2 regions of the Acidiphilium cryptum JF-5 genome follow, and region 2 is predicted to be linked to the other one. Evidence: riboswitches for the same ligand, from Rfam matches in the RefSeq annotation. Region 2 holds a riboswitch; the other holds the start of a gene.

Region 1 (10,658 bases), 320 kb from region 2:
ATTGGCGACGAAGACAGGGGAGTTTTGCAATCGTGCGGAGGTCGGAGTGGTGGAGTGGAGCAGATGCATTAATGTCGAGATATCGCCATGAGTGATTTCAAATCCGAGATTCCCGATCGCGTTGCAGCGATGCAAGCCAATGGGCGTCTGCCCGCGGCGGCGGTTGAATTTCTCCGCGCCTCGGTGCCTTGCCAATATTCGTATAATTTTCATTGGCTGGGGCGACCGATCATCCAGTACCCGACCGACGTGATCGCGATGCAAGAGTTGATCTGGGAGGTAAAGCCTGACCTAATTGTCGAGTGCGGTATCGCTCATGGGGGGTCCCTCATCTTCTCAGCGTCGATGCTGGCGCTTCTGGATATGTGTGAGGCGATCGAGGCAGGCGAGCCACTGGAGCCGGCTGTATCCCGCAGGAAAGTCCTCGGTATCGATATCGACATTCGCGCCCATAATCGGACGGCCATCGATGCGCATCCGATGCGATCGCGGATCGAGATGATCGAGGGATCATCGATTTCGGCGGACGTGATTGCCGAGGTGGGCCGCATCGCGTCGGCGCATCGGAATGTTCTCGTGTGCCTCGACAGCAATCACACCCACGACCATGTCTATGCCGAGCTTGAGGCCTATGCATCGCTCGTTTCCGTCGGTAGTTACTGCGTGGTTTTTGATACACTGATCGAGGATATGGAACCGGACGCCTATCCTGACCGGCCTTGGGGGGTGGGTAATAATCCGAAGACCGCTGTCCATGCCTACCTAAAGAACCATCCCGAGTTCCAGATTGATAAATTGATCCCCGACAAGCTTATGATTACTGTTGCCCATGATGGTTGGCTCAGACGCACATGTTGATGATCCTGGTAGCGAGTTTTGTCGGGCAATGATCTGAATATCACAAGGTCGCATGGTGTGTCTTTGTTCAAATCGGGTTTGAATGTGATGCGATTATCAGATTTTGACGGCTGGAAGCGTAATCATCGAGTGGGCCGATTGTAGTCAAGTTTTTGCTGGTGAGTTTAAATCGCTTGATAAATATTTTTATGGCCTGCGGCACATGAGCATCAACGCCGTGTTTCAATGCTAACGGCTTGTTGCGTGTCAAACGGAACTGAATTGGAATCGGGGCTCGGCGTGGAATAGGGGCTCTGGCGCGATGTTGGTCGGGCCTGGTTCACATTAGACCGATGAGATGTGCTTGGAGCAAGCCGAGCTCTCCGATGCCGTACATCTCCCACTTTGCAGGCTCGAGCTTGGTGATCTGGCCATCCGCCGGATGGTTACGGATGGTGAAGGGACCGCCCGGCATTGCGAGCTTCGCGGGGCCGCAGGCCGTTCGTGGCACTCGTTTACGCCCATGCCGGATATGCCGGTGATCGCGTTGCCTCCGCAAGTCCAATCACGATCGCCACGGTGTGCAAACCCAAGGACTAAGGCGGCTTCGCCGTCCAAGCTTGGCGGTTGGTCGGTGAACGCTACTTCGCACCTATCAATCGGAACGGTCGGCTTGCCAAGGACTTCGAGGCAACCGTCACCTTAGCCGAAATCCCCCTCTATGCCGCCTCCGTCATGCTCCTTGCCCGAGGGTTTGCTCGTTGCATGTCCGAGTCGGAACAGAATGTAACACACGGAAATTTTGGCCCTTTTACCTAACGTTAAAATGGTTGGCTCTATCAGATTGACGGAGTTATTTATCGAAACAAGTAGATAATATTTATGGCTTCTCGTCTGATTCAATGGCTTCCCGGGCTCGGACTTATGGTGATTTCGGCGCTGGCGTGTATCTGGCTGGAACTAAGGCCTGTGCCGGGTAGTCGTACGGTCGCGCTTCTGTATCCGCCGTGGTGGACCACAACACAGATCTTTCTTGCCGCCATGAAGGCGGGGTCTGTGGTCCGGTTTGGGCTGTCCAAGAATATCGTCGTCCTCGCACCCGCGTCTGGCGGGATGGCGCCTCTTTCAACCGGTGCGTGGGCCGTATTCGATTCGCGTTATCTCGGCGGGTGTTCGGTCATCCCCGTGAAGGACACTCGGTCATGACTGACAAGATCAGTACCTTGCGCCTTTCCGTCAGCCGCCTTCTGGTCATCTGGATGTGGGCGAATGCCGGCGCTGCAGCTCTCACCGGATATCTCTCGGACAATGGCTTGATTGAGCCGCTGATCATGGGCATCGTGCTTGCCGGCATCTGCCACATTTGCTGGAAAGTGGCGCCATTGGGCAAGTCCTCGCGCCTGACGACCGCGGTCGCATTCGTTGCGGTCATTTCGGTGATGGTTGCGGCCGCGCGAGGCAGCGAAATGCAGATTGATCTGCACATGTACTATTTTGCAGCCCTTGCTGTCATTGCGGCCAGCTGCGACCGCGACGCAATCATCATGGCGACGGGTGCTGTCGCGGTTCATCACCTCTTGTTGAACTTTATCGCTCCGGCTTTGGTGTTTCCTGACGGTGCGGATTTCCGGCGGGTTATTCTGCATGCCTCGATCCTCGTCGCCGAAGCGGCTTCGCTCATACTGATGTCAAATTCGATTAATGCCCTGTTCGAGGACAGCGAAAACAGCGTCAGACGGGCCGAATTGGCCTCGCAGGAAGCTGAACGAGCAGGACGGGAGGCACTGGATGAACGTTCTGCCCGCGCAACCGAACAGGCGGCGCAGGCAAGAGCCCGCGAGCAGGAGGCCGCACGGCTTCAGGACGTTGTCGATGCGCTGGCCGGCGGATTATCCGGCCTTGCGCACGGCAAGCTGAACGAGAGGCTGACTGATGCGTTTCCTTCCGAATACGATGTCCTGCGTCGTGACTTCAACTCTGCGGCGCAGCAGTTGAATGACGTGATTCGTGACCTGGTGGTTCAGGCGGGAACGGTCGAAAGTGGCTCAGCAGAGATTGCCACTGCCGTGGAAGACATGGCGCGGCGGACCGAACGGCAGGCCGCTTCGCTTGAGGAAACTGCGGCGACGGTCGCCGAAGTTTCGCAGGGGCTCAGCCGGACTCTGGATGACGTGGTGAGCACGCGCGATCTGGCCGGCAAGGCGCATGAAATGACCCGTGCGTCAAGCGAAGTCGTGAATGAGGCGATGACAGCGATGGGACGGATCGATGAATCGTCCCGGCAGATCGCGCAAATTATCGGTGTGATCAACGACATCGCCTTCCAGACCAACTTGCTGGCATTGAATGCCGGTGTGGAGGCCGCACGCGCAGGCGATGCGGGACGGGGCTTCGCGGTGGTCGCTTCGGAAGTACGCGCTCTTGCCCAACTGACCTCCGATGCCGCCAAGGAAATCAGGGAGCTGATCGCCACGGCCGAAACCCAGGTCAGATCAGGTGTTGAATCCGTCGACAGAACCGGTGCCGTGCTGGCGAGCCTGGCGTCGCAGGTCAACGACATCGACAAAATGGTCCGGCGGATCAGCGATACCGCGAACGAACAGGCCTCGTCACTGAAAATGGTCAGCCAGGCCGTCGGCGACATGGATCAGGTAACGCAGCAGAATGCCGCTATGGTGGAAGAGGCGAACGCCGCGGCCAATAGCCTTCTTGCTGAGGCGCGGCATATGATGACACTTCAGCAACGCTTCGTTGTCGACGATGCCGCGGCTCCCCCATCGCGGTATCGGCCGGCGGCAGCGAAGGAAATGGCCTGATGCCTGGCCGTCGGGCGCTTCTTGCCGGACTGGCTGGTTGGCCCGCCGCCTGCATCGCGGCACCGCCGCCGGCTTTCAGATTCGCCCTGCAGGACGGCGCCGGGAAGGTGGTGACGCAGGCGCGGTTCCGTGGGCGATATCTGCTGGTGGTCTTCGGCTATACGAAATGCACAGATCGTTGCCCGACAACCTTGACGCACCTCGCGCGGGCGCTGGAAATGGCAGATCCGCGCAACAGGATTTTCGATGCGGTCTTCATCACGGTGGATCCCCGGCATGATCGTCCGAAGGCCGCGGCGCATTACGCCTCTTTGTTTTCTCCCCGTATTGAAGGCCTTGGCGGGAGCAAACGGCAGGTAAACGAAGCGATCGCAGCATTCCATGTGTATGTGGCCTGGCCGAACGGACCGAATGGGCAGCCGACCCATGGCGGCCTGATCTATCTCCTGTCGCCGTCGGGGCAACTGGCAACCGTGCTGCCCGACGGGCTTTCCGCCGATGCGCTCGCCAGCGCGCTGCGGCGATATCCGGTTCCGAAGCCCGGCAGGGAGTGAACCCTGGTCGATGCCATGATCTGATCCGCTGCCGTCCGTCTCCGAGAGGTCGTTCATCGTCCTGACCGCACCTCGGCCGCCACCAGGTGCGCCAGCCCGTGACGCCCCCGGTTGGTCTCAACACCATGTTGCTCTCGGACAGGGATGGAACGCCCGCTTTTGCGATCATCCGCAAGGGGCGTGCCGGGCATTTGTTCGCGCCTACCCGCCGGCTGAACTTGATGTGGCCGGCGGAGATGCCGATCTCCCACAAGTTGTGGTGATTCCGTAGGGTTTCGGGGCGAGGTGATGAGGCTTCGGGCGATCGGATATGGACTGGCAGTTGCGCTGGCGCTGGGATCCGCCGGAAGCGCGTTGGCGGTGCCCGCGCGGCGGAGTGGGGGGCCGGAAGCGGCGGCGGGCGAGGCGCGGGTCGCGGAACGGCGGTTACCGGCGCGGGTTCGGCGCGACCTTGCGGCGCTGCGCGCGCGGTGGCGGCGGCGGGCCTTCGCGGCCGACTGGCGCCGGCTGGCGCGGCGGTATCCGGCGCCGGGCGATCGGGATTTCATCGTCGTCGACATCGCGCGCGAGCGGCTCGACCTGTTTCGCGACGGGCGGTATCGCGCCGGCTGGCGGGTTTCGACCTCCCGCTTCGGGGTCGGCCAGCGCCGCGGCAGCGACCGGACGCCGGTTGGGGTATTTCGCGTCGTCGGCGAACTCGGGCGGGGCGGGCCGGCGGACCAGGTCCTGAATGCCGCAGGGCCAACGGGCCGGTTCGCGAAGCCGGTCCTCGCGCCGGGTCACCTTGCCGCGAGCCGGCTGATCGTCGGGCGAATCCTGCTGCTCGAGGGTTTGCAGCCGGGCTGGAACCAGGGCGGCGATGTCGACACGCTGGCGCGCGATATCTTCATCCACGGGACGGCCAATGTCGGCATGCTCGGCCGGCCGGCATCGCGGGGGTGCGTGCAGATGGCGCCCGGCGCGGTCATTCGCCTCGCGCGGATGATCCTGCCGGGCGCGCTGGTGATGATCACGCGGGGGGTGGGCGGCCTGCGCCGCATTCCCGGCCCCAGCACGGGGCCAGGCAATCTTGATTTTTCAGAAATTGCTAAAAAATGATAATGAGCGTTTCAAAGTTAACACCAGCCCCGTTCGCGGAGGACAAGCATGACCGCCAGCATCATCGGGCCCGAGGATATCGACGCCGTTCTGGCGACCGTTCCGCGGCAGCGCATCCGGCCGCTCGATGCGATGCGCGCGCTGATCCGCCTGGCCCGCGACCCGGAGGACACCCAGCAGGTGGCGCTGATGGGCATCGCGCTGGCCGGGCGTTCGCAGCGCCGGGTGTTCCGCCGCTTCGTGTCGTTTCCCGCCGGGCAGGCGGTGATCCGCGAGAAGCGGTCGCTCGCCCGCACGCTCGATGATCACGACTACCTGCGTACCCTGAAGCCGAATTCGCTCGGGCGGCACTATCTCGCCTTCATGGAGCGCGAGGGGCTGTCCGCGCGCGGCCTGATCGAGGCGACGCCGGCGGTGACCCGGAAGCTCAGCGAACTGCCCGAGCCGATCAGGCTCTTTTCCAGCTACACGTCGCGCGACATGCATGATCTCTATCATGTCCTCACAGGCTATGGCCGCGACGAACTGGGCGAGGTCTGTGTGCTCGCGGTGAGTTACGAGCAGCTTCGCATCCGCGCCTTCCGCCTGATCAGCACGACCGGCCCGTTCGTGGTGCGGCGCTATCTGCGCAAGGCCGGGCTCGACGGCGATGGTGTGTTCGCCGCCGTGCGCGAGGCGCGGCGGATCGGGCGCGCGGCGGCGTGGATCCCGAGCCTCGATATCGAGGCGCTGCTGGCCGAGGATCTCGACGAACTGCGCGCCCGGCTCAACCTCGCCGAACCGGTGGCCTATCGCGCGGTGATCGCCCGCATCCGAACGGCGACGGGCTGGAACAGCGGGCCGTTCTCCGCGCTGGCGCGGACGGTCTGATTTCTGATCCGCCGGCGCTGGCGCGGCCTCCCGCGGAAGCGGTCGGTGCGCAGCCGACCGGGCTGATCGCGGATCCGCCACATTGATGACGGTGCGTTGCGGTAGAGGACAGGCCAAGAGATCGCGCCGTCCGGCCCCCCTGTGCTTCGGCCTCGACGATTCCGATTGACAGGCGTGGGCGGACAGGCGAGGGTTGGATTGTATCGCATTCCGATGCCGGTGATGGAGTTCACCGTGTAACCGCCCGTGGGGCCGATGACTCCTGTTCATATCCGCTACAGCGGAAGAGGACGGGTGCCATGGTGCGTATTGGCCGGAACTGCCTTCATTCAGCCCGACGGAACCATCGGTTGCGCTCATGACCGTGCGCGACGCCATTCTGCAGGCCTGCCAGGTGGCGTTCACGATCGCGGCGGCGCCGTTCATCCAGGGGTGCATCGTCCAGTTCGAGGAGCGGATCCAGCGCGGGCACGGCCCGGGGGTGCTGCAGCCCTACCGGGATCTGTGGAAACTGTTCCACAAGGACATCGTCGTGCCGGAGACCGCCTCGTGGCTGTTCTGGGTGACGCCCGTCGTCGCCTTCACCTGCATGATGACGGTGCCGATCCTCATTCCGGTGCTGACAAACTATCCGCTGCCGCTCTCGAACATGGGGGACATTCTCGGCGGCGGGCTGATCCTGACGCTCGGCTCCTTCATGATCACCCTGGCCGGGCTCGATACCGGCAGTGCCTATGGCGGGATCGGGTCCAGCCGCGCGGCGGTCATCGGCATTCTCGCGGAGCCGACGCTGATCCTCGTTTTCGTCGGCATCACCCTGTTCGCGCGGTCGATGCTGCCCTTCGTGGTGAACCACCTGCTGGTGGCGAGCCCGGCGGTCTATCTCGGTCCCGCGCATCTGTTCCTGGTCGCCGCGTTCTTCATCCTGCTGACGGTCGAGACCGACAGGCTGCCGATCCATTCCAGCACGCATATCGAGGTCTACATGATCGAGGAGGCGCGCGTGCTCGAATATGCCGGCCCGCTGCACGCCCTGCTCAAATGGGCGTCGATGATGAAGCAGTTCATCCTCTACACGATCTTCTGCAACGTGCTGACGATGCCGTGGTTCCTCTCCACGCGCGGGCTGGCGCCGGGCGTGCTCGGCAGCGCCGCCGGCGTGATCGTGAAATTCGTCATCGTCGCCTGTGCCATCGTGACGGTCGACACGATCCAGGCGCGGTTGCGCTTCTACCGCTATCAGGAACCGCTCGCGGTTTCGTTCCTGCTGGCGGTCCTCGCCATCATCGGCACGCAGATCGGACTCGGGTGATGCACGGGTTTCACGCGACGCCGGTCGAAGCCTCGCTGTTCGGCGTTCTCGCCATCGCGAGCCTGCTGCTTGCCTTCGTCATGCTCGGCTCGCGCTGGCTGCGGCATTACCTCATCGCCTTCGCCGCGGAATCGTGGGCGATCGCGCTGCTCTCGGCGGCGGTCGGGTATATCGACCATTATCCCGAACTCTATGTCATCGCGCTGCTGACCCTGGCGTTCCGGGGAACGCTGCTGCCCTACCTGCTGCTCCGCATCATCCGGCGGCTGACGATCGAGCGGGAACTCGAGCCGCTGCTGCGACCGGGGTCGAGTCTGGTGCTGGGCGCCGGCGCCGTCGTGTTCTCGCTCGTCGTCGCCGCGCGGATGACGCAGGCGCTGCACCTGACGGCCGAGGTCGTCGTGCTGGCGCTGACGGTCATGCTGTCGATGAAGCTGATCGGCTATCTGATGCTCGCGGTGCGGCACGAGGCGGTCAGTCACGTTCTCGGGCTGCTGGTCCTCGAGAACGGCATTTTCCTCGGCACGCAGATTCTCGTGCCCGGCATGCCGATGCTGCTCGAACTCGTGATCCTGTTCGACCTGCTCATCGTCGTCGTCTGCTTCGGCGTGCTGGTGCGTTATCTCGTCGGGCAGGTCGGCAGCACGAGTGCCTTGCAACTGCGGCGGCTGGTGGGCTGAGATGACCGGGATCGCGACATCGGTCCTGATCGGCGCGCCGGCACTCGCGGTGCTGGCGATGCTGGCCGCGCCGCGGCCGCGTCTCGCGGAGCGGCTCAACCTCGCCGCGGCCGGGCTCTGCTTCATCGCCGCGGTCGCGATGACGGTTTCCGCCCCTGCCGCCGGCGCCCGCTATCTCGGGCGCTACCTGATCGTCGATCCGCTCGGCGCCTGGATCATCCTGTGCGCCGCGGTGGTCTATCTGCTCGCCTCGATCCATGCCTGCGGCTACATGCGGATGCCGGGAGAGGAAGCGCGGCTGCCGCGGTTCTACCAGCTCTTCGCCCTGTTCGCGCTGACCATCTTCATCGCGCCGCTGATGAACAATCCCGGGCTTTACTGGATCGCGATCGAGATGACGACCGTGGTCAGCACCTTCCTCGTCGCGTTCGAGCAGGCGGCGGAGGCGATCGAGGCAGGGTGGAAATACATCATCATCGTCTCGGCCGGGATCACGCTGGCGCTTCTTGGCACGGTGATCTTCTACTGGGCCGGGACGTTCAGCCTGGGGCCGACCTACGACATGACCTGGCGCGTCCTGCGGCATGCCGCGCCGCACATGGACCGCGCGCTGCTCGTGCTCGGGTTCCTGCTCGTGCTGGTGGGCTACGGCACCAAGGTCGGGCTGGCGCCGATGCACACCTGGCTGCCGGATGCGCACAGCGAGGGGCCGGCGCCGGTCTCGGCGATGCTCTCCGGCGCGCTGCTGAACGCGGCGATGGCGGGCATCGTGCGCTATCTCGCGGTGCTGCACCGGGCCGGGCTGTTCATGCTGCCCGACCAGATCCTTGCGGTGTTCGGCACCGCCTCGCTCCTGGTGGCGGCGCTGTTCATCGTGCGCCAGCGCGGGGTGAAGCGGCTGATGGCGTATTCCAGCGTCGAGCACATGGGCATCGTCGCCCTCGGCTTCGGTTTCGGCGGGCCGTTCGGCGTCGCGGGCGCGATGTATCACATGCTCAACCACAGCCTGAACAAGTCGCTGATGTTCTTCGGCGCCGGCAACGCGATGCGCAGTTTCGGCACCCGGTCGATGACGCGGATCCGCGACTATGCGCGCCACTTTCCGGTCGCCGCAGCACTCTGGCTGGCCGGTGCCGTCGCGATCACCGGCGCGCCGCCCTTCGGCCTGTTCGCCAGCGAGCTGACCATCCTGCGCGCCGGTTTCCGCGGCGCCGGGCTCTGGGCGGCGATCGTGATGCTGGTTCTGCTGATCCTGATCTTCATCGGCTTCCTCGATCATTTTCGCGTCATGTATTTCGAGCCGGCCGGGGATGACGCGCCGAGGCCGGCGCGGCTCGGGGCCTGGACCGTCGCGCCGATGTGGCTCGCGCTGATCCCGTTGCTGGTGCTGGGCCTGTGGTGGCCGCGCGCGATGTGGCGCGATTTCCAGACGGTCGAACAGGTGATCGAGCGTCCGGCCGCCGCGCCGGCGCCTGCCGCGCGCGCCTCGGCCCGCATGCCGGATGCGCGGAGGGCGTCGTGAACATGCCGTCGAGGCGCGGCATGGACCCCTCGTCCATCGAGGCCGCGGCCGGCGCGCTGCGCGCTGCGGGGGGCCGGATGATCATGGTCTATGCGGCCCCGGAGGCTGACGGGCGGCAGACGCTGCGCTACGTGTCGTCGCGCCCGGGGATCGCCGGCTTCGAGGTCTGGAGCGTTCCGGCCGGGGGAACGGTGCCGAGCATCGCCACGATCTGGCCGCTGCTGGGATGGTACGAGCGGGAGACGGCCGATCATCGCGGCATCGCCTTCAGCGGGCAGCCGGAGCCGTTTTCGCTGATCGCGCCGCTGCGAGCCGATGAGGAGGCGGATCTGCGCCGGCTGCCGGGGCTGTCCGGCGATGCCGTGCAGGTGCTGCCGTTCGGGCCGGTGCGGGCCGGCGTGGTCGAATCGGCCGAGTTCAGCTTCTTCTATGTCGGCGAGGCGATCCTGCATTACGTGCCGCATCTGTTCCTCAAGCATCGCGGCATGGAAGACCGCTTCGTCGACCAGACGCCGGAGACCGGGCTCGTGCTGGCCGAGCGCGTTTCGGGGGTCGGCAGCGTGGCGCATGCCCTTGCCTATGCGCAGGCGATGGAGGCCGCCGCGCAGGTGGCCGTTCCCGGCCGCGCGCGCTACCAGCGGGTGATCGTCGCCGAGCTCGAGCGGCTTTACAATCATCTTCATTATCTCGGCCATCTTGCCGATACGACGACGCTGAAGGTGGCCCACGCCGAAGGCGCGCTGCTTGCCGAGCGGGTCAAGCAGATCGGCGCCCGGGTGACGGGCAGCCGGTTCCTGCGCGGCGTGATCGCGCCGGGCGGGCTGCGGCGGGAGCTGCGCGTCGAGGGTCTTGCCGGGGCGCTCGATGCCCTGCGCGCGCCGATCCGCCGCTACATCGCGCGGCTGGACGCCTCGGAAAGCCATTTCGACCGGCTGGCGACGACCGGCGTGCTGCCCCGCGAGGTGGCGT
Region 2 (10,658 bases):
CAGCCGGGCGAGAAACGCCGCGCGCCGTGGTTCATCGAGCGTGACATGAACGCCGGACAGCACGCTGCCATCGCCCATCCGCCGGTTGAGCGCGGCAAGGTTCATGTAGGCCGGCTTGCCGATATAGGTGTCGAACAGCCGGACGACCGGAACCATCAGCACCGCGCGCCGCCCTTCGAGCAACTGCACGCGGACCGGATCGCCGATGCCGGCATGCAGCAGCCCCGCCAGCTGGCGCGACAGCACCAGCCCGTCCGCCGGCATGTCGATCGGCCCCCGCGCCACGTCGTGCACCGGGGCGAGGCGCGCGCCGGCCGGCACGCCGATCACCGGTTCGCGCTGTTCGGCCCGGCCGCGCGCGAGCCGCGCCGGCACGATGCGGAACGGCTCCGCCGCCAGCACGCCCGGCAGATGCCGGATATCGTCGAGAACGCCGCGCGGCCGCAGGTCGTTGAAGGTGATCGTCGCGTCCTGCCGCTGGCCGCGCTCGTAATGCGTCTCGACCAGCGCGTTCACCGCATCGACCCATTGCAGCGCGAGGATCAGCACGCCGACCGAGAGCGCGAGGCCGGCGCTCGCCAGGAAGGCGCGCAGCGGCCAGCGCAGCAGGCGGCGGACGATCATCCGGCTCGGCCCGTCGAGGAACCGCCCCAGCGCCGCCGGGCCGAGGCGAGACCGCCGATAGACCGCCGGCGGCGCCGGCTGCATCGCGATCGCCGGCGGCAGCCGCGCGGCGCGGCCCACCGCCCCCATGCCGCCGGCGAGCGAGGTGGCCAGGCTCACCGCGGCGGCGATCGCGAAACTCCGTGGCCCCGGCTGGTAGAGCAGGAACGGAAAGCGGAAGAACTCGCGATAGAGCCTGGTGTTCCAGTTGCCGAGCGCGGCGCCGAGCACCGCGCCCAGCACGATGCCGCCGGCGGCGATGGCGAGCACCAGCTTCGCGTAATGCCAGAAGATCGCCCCGCCGCCATAGCCGAACGCCTTGAGCAGGCCGATCTCCCGCCGCTCGGTCGCGACCAGCCGCGCCATCACCATGTTGGTGAGGAAGGCGGCGACGCCGAGAAAGATCGCCGGCATCAGCCGCGACATGTTCTTCTGCTGCGCGATCTCGTTGCTCAGGAACCAGTTCGAGACCTGTTCGGCGCGGTCATAGGCGCCGGTGCCGCCATAACGGGCGAGCAGCGCGTCGAGCCGGGCGATCACCGGCTGCGGGCGCTGGCCGGGAGAGAGCGCGAGCGAGACATCGTCGAACGCGCCCTTCAGGCCGAAGGCGGCGGCAAGCTCGTCGCGCCCCATCCAGATCACGCCGAACCGCCGGTCATCCGGCATCAGCCCGCCGGGCGGAATCGCATAGACGAATTCCGGGCTGAGCGCGGTGCCGACGATGCGCAGCGCCACGCGCCGGCCGCGCAGCACCGCGCCGATCGTATCGCCCGGCCGCAGGTGATGCGCCTCGGCGAAGGGTTCGCCGACCACCGCCTCGCGCAGCCGGCCAGGCGCCGGCAGCCGGCCCGCGCGCAGGACCAGCGCGTTGAGCCGCTGCGGGCCGGATTTCGGCAGCGAGACCAGAGTCGCCACCACCGGCTCGCGATACCCCGCGACATCCAGCAGACCGGACTCGACGATTCGCGTCTCCACCACCCGCACGCCCGGAATCGCGGCGATCCGCGCCTCCAGCGAGTCCGGCGCGCGCTTCAGCCGGGCGAACACATCGGCGAAGCGCGCGCGCTCGTAATAGGCGCTGGTCGTCGCCTCCAGCGATTCGGTCGTGGTCAGCGCCATCACCATCAGCGCGACGCCGGAGGCGATCACCAGCGCGATCGCCAGCGCCTGCAGGCGCAGCCGCCACAGATCGCGCAGCAGCTTGCGGTCGAGGCTCGACACCGAGCGCTACCACACCAGCCCGGCCGGGCTGTGCCGGACCGGGTTGACCCGCGTGCCGACGATCCGCCCGTCGGCAAAGCTCAGCACGCGGTCGGCGATGTCGGCGATCACCGCGTTATGGGTGATGAGCGCCGTGGTGGTGCCGAGTTCGCCGTTCACCTTCAGGATCGCCTCGAGCACCAGAATGCCGGTGCGGCTGTCGAGCGCGCCGGTCGGCTCGTCGCAGAACAGCAGGTCCGGCGACTTGGCGATGGCGCGGGCGATGGCCACCCGCTGCTGTTCGCCGCCGGAGAGCTGGGCGGGGAAATGATCGAGCCGGTCGCCGAGGCCGACCAGCTCCAGCGCCGCCTCCGGCGCCATCGGCGCCTCGGCGATCTCGGTCACCAGCGCGACATTCTCCCGCGCGGTGAGGCTGGCGATGAGGTTGTAGAACTGGAAGACGAAGCCGACATGCCGGCGCCGGTAGCGGGTCAGCCCCCGCTCGCCGCCCTGCGCGATCGGCTGGCCGCGGAACAGCACCTCGCCGGCCGAAGGCGTGTCGAGCCCGCCGAGAATGTTCAGCAGCGTGGATTTCCCGCTGCCCGAGGGGCCGAGCAGCACGACCAGCTCGCCCTCGCGGAGCGTGAGGTCGACATCGCGCAGCGCCGGCACCTCGACGGCACCCATCCGGTAGATCTTGGCCAGGCCGCGCGCCACCAGCGCGACCGGCGCCGCCCGCTCCTCGTCCGGCAACGCCACCCCGCCGGCGACAGGTTCCATGCCGCGCCTCCGCACGCATCACCGGCCGGAACCCTAGCCGCCGCGCGCTCCCCCATCATTGACGTCGATCAAGCGGGGGAGGCGGGAGCGCCCCGCTTCGCGCTACGCGCGGCGATGGCGGGTGGCGGGCCAGGAAATGATGTGGCCGTCCGGCACCAGATCCGCGAGCGAATCGATCACCGATATCGCGGTGTCCGGCGCGCAGCAGATCTCGATCATCAGCGGCAGGTCGACATCGAAATGCAGCAGGTCGGCGGCATGGATGATCTTCTGCCCGTTCATCCCCGCGATGCCCCGGAATACCGACACGCCGTCGAGATCGAAATCGTCGCGCAGCCGCGTCAGGATGTCCTCCATCAGGTGGCGCCGCCGCCCGTGATCGGTTTCGCTCAGCGCGATGCGCACCAGCGTGACCTGTTCTTCCATGTCAGACATTCCTTGCGATGTAGACGCCGAGAACGGCGCCGATGAACCCGAGCACGACCGACAGCAGCACGTAAAGCGCCGACTTCACGATCTCCCCGTTCTCCACCAGCATGAGCGTTTCGAGCTCGAAGGTCGAGAATGTCGTGTAGCCGCCGAGAAAGCCGGTGAGCACGCCGGTGCGGATCGCCGGATCGATGGCGACGCGCTCGGCGGTGAGCACGAAGAGAAAGCCGATCAGGAACGAGCCGAGCACGTTGATGCTGAGCACGGCGACGGGAAAGCCGCGCCCGAACAGGTTCTGCATGAAGATGGTCTGGCCGTAGCGCGCCCAGCAGCCGAGCGAGCCGAAAAAGGCGATGGCCGCAAGTGTCTTGATCATGAAACGCCTTCTTGTTGTGGCGGAAATGTCGGGAATGTCGAGGGGATGGCGGCGGGGCAGGGCGGAAGCCTGCCGGCCATGGCCGGATCGGAAATGTCGAAAACGCGCGCGCCTGTCCCTCCGCGGTTGACGGATCGAAACAGGAGTCATCAGCCCCGCGGGCGGTTCACGGCGAACCCCATCGCCGGCGCGGCCGGACCGCACGGGACGTGTTTGCGATGCCGGGTCCGGGCTGTCAATCCGCCCCGAACCACCTAGCCGATGCCGACGAGCCAGGCGGTGCCGAGCGCGATCGTGAGAACCGTGATGGGCAGGCCGAACTTCAGATAGTCGCCGAAGCCGATCCGCACGCCGGCGGCGCGCGCCCGCTCGGCGACGATGAGATTCGCCACCGATCCCGGCAGCGTCAGGTTGCCCGCGAGGGTGGATGCCATGGCGACGATGAGCCACGCCTGCCGCGGGTCGGCGAGATGGGCGATGAAGGGGCGCAGCACCAGCACCGCCGGCACGTTGCTGACCAGGTTCGACAGGATCGCGGTGAGCGGCACCAGCACCGCCGGCCGGCCCGGATGCAGGGCTGCGACGCGCCCGATCACCGCCGCGCCGATCACCTCGCGCTGCAACGCGGCAACGACGACGAACAGCCCCGCGAACATCAGCAGCAGCGACCAGTCGACGCCGGCGAGCAGGCGCTGGCTCTTCACCCCCGGCGTCAGCATGATCAGCGCGGCGGCCACCAGCGCCGCCTCCGCCGGGCGCATGCCGCCGAGGCAGGCGATGACGAACAGCACCAGCAGCACGACCGACTTGCCGATGAGCCCGCCATGCGGCCGGCGCCGCGCGGCGGATGCCGCCGGCGCCGTCAGCGCCTCGAAGCCCGCGCGATGCAGCAGCCGGATGACGAGGAAGACGATCGGCAGCCCGAGCAGCGCGACCGGCACCAGCGCGCCGGCGAACGCGGCATAGCCGATGCCGGAGAGGCTGCCGATGATCATGTTCTGCGGGTTGCCGGTGATCGTCGCCACCGACCCGACATTCGAGGCGGTCGCCAGCGCGACGAGATAGGGCAGGGGCTGTTTCCGCCCCGCCCGGCAGGCTTCGAGCACCAGCGGCGTGAGCACGACGCAGACCGTGTCGTTGACCAGCACCGCCGAGAGCAGCCCGGCCATCGCGACGGTGAGCGCCAGCAGCGCATCGGTGCCGGAGGCGCGCGAGAGCACCGCCCCGGTGATCCGCTCGAAGAACCCGGCCCGGCGCAGCGCCGCGGCGAGGATCATCATGCCGAGCAGCAGCGCGATCGTGTCGAAATCGATCGCGGCGACCGCCTGCCGGAGCGTCAGCGCCCCGCTCGCGACCATCAGCACCGCGCCGACGAAGGCGATCCCCGCGCGGTCGAGCCGGAAGAAGGGCAACCGGCCCAGCGCCACCCCGGCGTAGGTCAGCGCGAAGATGACCACCGTCGCGGCCGGCTGCCATGATCCGAAGAGGTCGCCGTGCATGGCGCGGACCTTGCGCTCAGCGGCCGCGGCGGAGAAGGTACGCCGCCTGCCGGCCGCGTCGCTGCCCCGGCCGTGCCCGCCCGTATCGAATCCTGCATCTCATGGCGGAAGGATAGGCGAGGCGGCCGGGTTTTGCACGCGGCCCCGTGGCCGGCCGGCGTCACTCGTAGCGCAGCGCCTCGATCGGATCGAGCCGCGCCGCCTTCCGCGCCGGGTAGAACCCGAACGCCACGCCCACCGCGACCGAGAACAGGAATCCGCCCGCCACCGCCAGCAGCGAAACCGGCGCCGGCCAGCCCGCGAACAGCGTGATCCCGCCGGACAGCGCGACCCCGAGCACGATCCCGCCGAGCCCGCCGGTGACGCTGAGGAACACCGATTCGGCCAGGAACTGCAGCAGCACATGCAGCCGCCGCGCCCCGATCGCCATCCGCAGCCCGATCTCGCGGGTCCGCTCCGTCACCGACACGAGCAGGATGTTCATGATCCCGATGCCGCCCACCAGCAGCGAGATCGACGCGACGATGGCCAGCAGCAGCGACATGATCCGGCTCGACCCCTGCGCCGCCGCGGCGATCTGGCTGAGATTGCGCACCGAGAAATCCTTGAGCCCGTTCGGCTGGATGCGGTGGCGCACCGACAGCGTGCCGCTGATCTGCTCCATCGCCTCCGCCACCGCGTCCGGCGAGACCGCCTGGGCGAACAGCTGGTTCACGTACCCGGTCAGCCGCAGTTGCAGGCCGTAGGGGTTGGGCCAGGCTGGATAGGCCCAGTTCAGCGGCGCATCCTGCCGGCTGGGCGTCGCGGTGCCGAGCACCCGCTGCTCGGCGGTGCTGAAGGGCAGCATCACGATATCGTCCTGGTCGGTGCCGAACGCCGTCTGCCCCTTGCCCGCCAGCACGCCGATCACCCGGATCGGCGTGCCCTTCACCAGGATCGTCGCCCCCACCGGGTCCTCGCCGGGGGCGAAGAGCTGCTGGCGCACGGTCTGGCCGATCAGCCCGACCAGCGCGCCGTTCCTCTCGTCCTGCGCGCCGATCGGCCGCCCCTCGGCGACGCGCCAGTTGGTCATCGCCGGATAGTCGATGCTGACGCCGGCGATCGCCGTGGTCCAGTTCTGGCTCGCATAGCGCACCTGTCCGGCGGCGCGGATGAGATAGCCGATCCGGCTCACCGCCGGGTCTTCCCGCAGGATCGCCCGCGCGTCGTCCACCGTGATGGTCGAGGCGCTGCCGAACCCCGCCCGCGCGCCGCCGGCCGTCGTCGCCCCGGGCAGCACCACGAGCAGGTTGGTCCCGAGGCTCTCGATCTGCTTGCGGATCGCCTGGTTCGCGCCCTGGCCCACCGCGACCATGGTGATCAGCGCGGCGACGCCGATGAACACGCCGAGCATGGTCAGCGCCGAGCGCAGCCGGTTGCGCGCCAGCGCCTGCACCGCGGCGCCGACGATCATGGCGCCGAACGCCCAGGCGATGCCGGCGCGCCGCCGCGCCGGCGCGGCATCCGGCGTTTCATTGGGCGCGGCGTCTGGCGCGGCCTCTGCCACCGCCGGCGCCGCTTCTCCCCGCGCCTTTTCCCGCCGCTCGTCGCCGACGATCCGCCCATCGCGCATCGTCAGCACCCGATCGGCATAGGCGGCGATGTCCGGCTCGTGGGTGACGACGAGGATCGTCGTGCCCCGCTCGCGGTTGAGCGCCGCCAGCGTTTCCATGATCTCGTGCGACGTCCTCGTGTCGAGATTGCCGGTGGGTTCGTCGGCCAGCAGCAGGCGCGGCGCGTTGATCAGCGCGCGGGCGATGGCGACGCGCTGCTGCTGCCCGCCCGAAAGCTGCGAGGGCGTGTTGCCCTCCCTTCCGGCCAGCCCCATCTGCCCGAGCGCCCGCAGCGCGCGGGCGGTGCGCGAGCCGCCCTTCACCGGCCCGTCCGAGGCGTAGAACAGCGGCAGCGCCACGTTGTCGAGCGCGCTGGTCCGCGCCAGCAGGTTGAAGCTCTGGAACACGAAGCCGATGCGCGCGCTGCGCACCCGCGCCAGCTCCGGCTCCTCCAGCCGGGCGACGTCGACGGATTCGAACCGGTATTCGCCCCGGCTCGGCCGGTCGAGGCAGCCGAGAATCGCCATCAGCGTCGACTTGCCCGACCCCGACGAACCCATGATGGCGACGAACTCGCCCGGCCCGATCACGAGATCGACCTCGCGCAGCGCCTGCACCTCGACATCGCCGCTCCGGTAGGTCCGCGAAACGCCGCGCAGCTCGATGACCGCCCCTGGCACCGCCCCCGGCATCGCCCGCGCCCCGTCAGAACCGCGGCACGAAGGGCGTCGCCGCCCGCGCCCGCCGCTCGCCGGTGATCACCTCGTCGCCGTCGCGCAGTCCGCCGCTCACGATCTCCGTATTGGTGTCGTCATCGAGCCCCGTGACCACCGGAACGGCGGCCGGCTTGCCCTGCCGCAGCACCCACACGCGCGCCCCGCCCCCCGCCGGCGCCGCCTTCGCCAGGCGCGGCGTGAAGCGCAGCGCCTGGTCCGGCACGCGCAGCACGCCGGCCCGCGCCGCGGTGATGATCCGCACCGACGCGGTCATGCCCGGCTTCAGCTTCAGGTCGCGGTTGTCCACCTCGATGACGACGTCGTAGGTCACCACGTTCTGCACCGTCTGCGGCGACTGGCGCACCTGCGTCACCGTGCCGTCGAACGTCTCGCCCGGAAAGGCGAGAACGGTGAACCGCGCCGCCTCGCCCTTGCGGATATCCGCGATATCCCCCTCGCTGACATTGGTATCCACCTGCATCCGCGTCAGGTCGGTGGCGATCAGGAACAGCGTCGGCGTCTGGAACGAGGCGGCGACGGTCTGCCCGATCGTGACATTGCGCGAGACGACGATCCCGTTCACCGGCGAGACGATGTCGGTATAGCCGAGATTGGCCTGCGCGGCGGCGAGCTTCGCCTCGTCCTGCCGGATCACCGCGCGGTCGAGCGCGGTCTGCGCCTCCAGTTGCCGATACGTCGCCTTCGCGCTGTCGGCGGCGTTCTCCGAGGCGTAGCGCTGCGGCACCAGCGAGGCGAGGCGGCGGTAATTGCCGCGCGCATAGTCGAGGCTCGCCTCGTCCTTGCGCAGCTGCGCCTGGTCCACGGCCACCGCCGCCCGGTCCTGGTCCACCACCGCCTGGTAGGGCCGCGGGTCGATCCGGGCGCAGATCTGCCCGAGCTTCACGATCGTGTTGTAGTCGCAGCTGATGTCCTGGATGATGCCGGACACCGCCGAGCCGACGATCACCGTCAGGATCGGGTTGACCGTCCCCGTCGCCGTCACCGCCCGCGTAATGTCGCCGCGCCCGACCTTCGCCGTCACGTAGTGAACCGGCGGCGGCGCCCCCACCGTCCGCCAGCCGATCGCGATCGCCGCCGCCACCCCCACCGCCAGCGCCGCCAGCACGGCGCCGCGCCGGACGCGCCGGCGGCGCGGCGCGGCTGCCGGTTCCGGCGGCGCGGAAGGCGGTGGGCGCTGCGTGTTCGCTGGCGGGTTCGGTGAGACCGTCATGGTGCTTCCTTCGGGCGCGTGCCCGTCCGGATCGGCTCGAACCTAGGACCGCGCGGGGCAGGCGGCGATGACGCAGATCAACGCTCCCTGACCCCGGCATCCCCGCATGGGGTCGCCTACGGTTCCGGCCCCCGCAGCACGAGCCGCAGCAGCGCCGGCAGGCCGAACAGCACCAGCGGAAACGCCACCACGAACCCCGAGATCACCGCGATGGCGAGCGGCTGCTGCATCCCGCTGCCCTGGCCGATGCCGAGTGCCAGCGGCAGCAGCGTCAGGATCGCCGCCAGCGTGGTCATCGCGATCGGCCGCAGCCGGTTCCGGCTCGCCACCACCAGCGCCTCCCGCCGGTCCTGGTACCCGGCGAGGCTCCGGAATTCCGAGATGTAGAAAATCGCCATCTCGGTCGCGAGCCCGACGATCATCGTCATCCCCATCAGCGCGGTGATGTTGAGCGCCACACCCGAGAGATCGAGCCCGATGAACACCGCGAGGCTCGACAGCAGCGCGGTGGCGACGATCGCCCCGGCGATGACGAAGCTGCGGTAGAGGAACAGCAGCAGCACGAATTCCGCCAGCACGGCGGCGACGAACACGCGGGCAAGCCCGATGAACGCCTTCTGCTGCTGCCGGTAGAGCCCGCCGAGCCGGTAGCTCATGCCCGGCGGCAGCAGGCCCGGCCGCGCCAGCACGCGGCGCACCGAGGCAATCGCGGCGGAAATGCCGCCGCCGCTGATCCGCCCCGTCACCGCGACGATCTGGCGCAGATTGTCGCGGTCGATCTCCGGCCGGCCCGACACCGTCCTCAGCGTCGCGATCGCCCCGAGCGGCACCAGCGCGCCCGAGGGCGCGGCGAGCGGCAGCCGCAGCAGGTCGCCCGTCTGCGCGAAGGCGTCGCGCGGCAGTTCCAGCCGCACGCCGGTAAAGCGCTCCTGGCCCGGCAGCGCGGTGACCACGCTACCGCGCAGCGCCGTCGCCACCATCCGCTCGACCGCGGCGGGATCGAAGCCGAACATCGCCGCCTTCGCGGGATCGACATGGATGTCGATCGAATCCCCGGCGATCACCACGCCGTCCTGCACGCCCACCACGCCCGGTATCCGCCCGATCGCCGCCGCCACCCTCTTCGCGGTTTCATCCAGCCGCGCCGGGTCGCCATGCAGCTCGATCTCGATCGGCTCCGGCTGGCTGACGAGATCGCCCAGCAGGTCGGACATCAGCTGCGACTCGTCGAAATCGATGCCCGGCACGCGGTCGATGATCCGCCGGCGGACCCGGTCCATCACCGTCCAGATCGGCGCCCGCTGCCCGAGCGGGCGGAGCTGGACGAAGATGTCGCCCTGATACGGCTCGTTGAGGTCGCCGCCGAGCCCGGCGCCGAGCCGGGTCGACCATGTCGCCACCGCCGGATCGGCGCGGAGAATATCCCCCACCTGCCGGATCTCGCGCGCCCCCTCGGCCAGCGAGGTGCCGGGCCGCGCCTGGTAGTTGATCACGAACCCGCCCTCGTCCATCCGCGGCATGAAGCCGGTCGGCACCACCGCATAGGCATAGGCGCCGGCCAGCACGAACGGAATCAGCGCCACGAGCAGCCAGGCCGGCCGCGCCACCACGAGGTCAAGCAGCCACCCGTGCGCCCGCGCCAGCAGCGACTCCCGCGCTCCGCCGCCGGCGACCGGATCGTGCCATTTGTCGAAATCGATCAGCCAGCGCGCCAGCACCGGCACCGCGAAGGCCGAGAACAGCCAGGAGGCGACCAGCGTGGAGGCCATGGTGATCGACAGCGCCTTGAAGAAGGCGCCGGTCACGCCGGAGAGGAAGGCGAGGGGGACGAACACGATCAGCGTCGCCAGCGAGGAGCCGGCGAGCGGCGCGAGGAATTCCTCCGCCGCCGCCAGCACCGCGCCGCGCGCCGCGATCCCGCCCGCGCGCCCGGCCCGCCGCGCGACATGCTCGATCATCACGATCGCATCGTCGATCACCAGCCCCACCGCGGCGGCGAGCCCGCCCAGCGTCATGATGTTGAAGCTCATCCCCAGCAGCGTGAGGATCAGCACCGCGGTCGCCATCGAGGCCGGCAGCACCAGCAGCGCGATCAGCGTGACGCGCCAGCTCCGCAGGAAGCCGATCAGCACCAGCCCCGCCAGCACCACGCCGATCGCGATCGCATCGCGC

The links. Region 2 has a riboswitch for fluoride ahead of crcB (fluoride efflux transporter CrcB). Riboswitches for the same ligand answer to the same signal wherever they lie in the genome.
Region 1: another riboswitch for fluoride. It lies ahead of ACRY_RS05455 (respiratory chain complex I subunit 1 family protein); the one in region 2 lies ahead of crcB (fluoride efflux transporter CrcB).

What each region holds. Positions count from the first base shown of each region.
Region 1 is NC_009484.1:670,837-681,494, forward strand. It holds gene ACRY_RS05430 (cephalosporin hydroxylase family protein) at 88-858, shown strand; partial or broken gene ACRY_RS20165 (hypothetical protein) at 1,306-1,656, shown strand; gene ACRY_RS05435 (methyl-accepting chemotaxis protein) at 2,040-3,653, shown strand; gene ACRY_RS05440 (SCO family protein) at 3,653-4,207, shown strand; gene ACRY_RS05445 (L,D-transpeptidase) at 4,568-5,305, shown strand; gene ACRY_RS05450 (Coq4 family protein) at 5,354-6,175, shown strand; fluoride riboswitch at 6,385-6,447, shown strand; gene ACRY_RS05455 (respiratory chain complex I subunit 1 family protein) at 6,534-7,487, shown strand; gene ACRY_RS05460 (hypothetical protein) at 7,487-8,167, shown strand; gene ACRY_RS05465 (proton-conducting transporter membrane subunit) at 8,169-9,689, shown strand; gene ACRY_RS05470 (NADH-quinone oxidoreductase subunit D) at 9,692-10,658, shown strand, end outside.
Region 2 is NC_009484.1:348,072-358,729, forward strand. It holds gene ACRY_RS03970 (ABC transporter permease) at 1-1,884, opposite strand, end outside; gene ACRY_RS03975 (ABC transporter ATP-binding protein) at 1,891-2,643, opposite strand; gene ACRY_RS03980 (DUF190 domain-containing protein) at 2,746-3,069, opposite strand; gene crcB (fluoride efflux transporter CrcB) at 3,071-3,448, opposite strand; fluoride riboswitch at 3,582-3,643, opposite strand; gene ACRY_RS03990 (anion transporter) at 3,703-4,947, opposite strand; gene ACRY_RS03995 (ABC transporter permease) at 5,108-7,231, opposite strand; gene ACRY_RS04000 (efflux RND transporter periplasmic adaptor subunit) at 7,245-8,486, opposite strand; gene ACRY_RS04005 (efflux RND transporter permease subunit) at 8,603-10,658, opposite strand, start outside.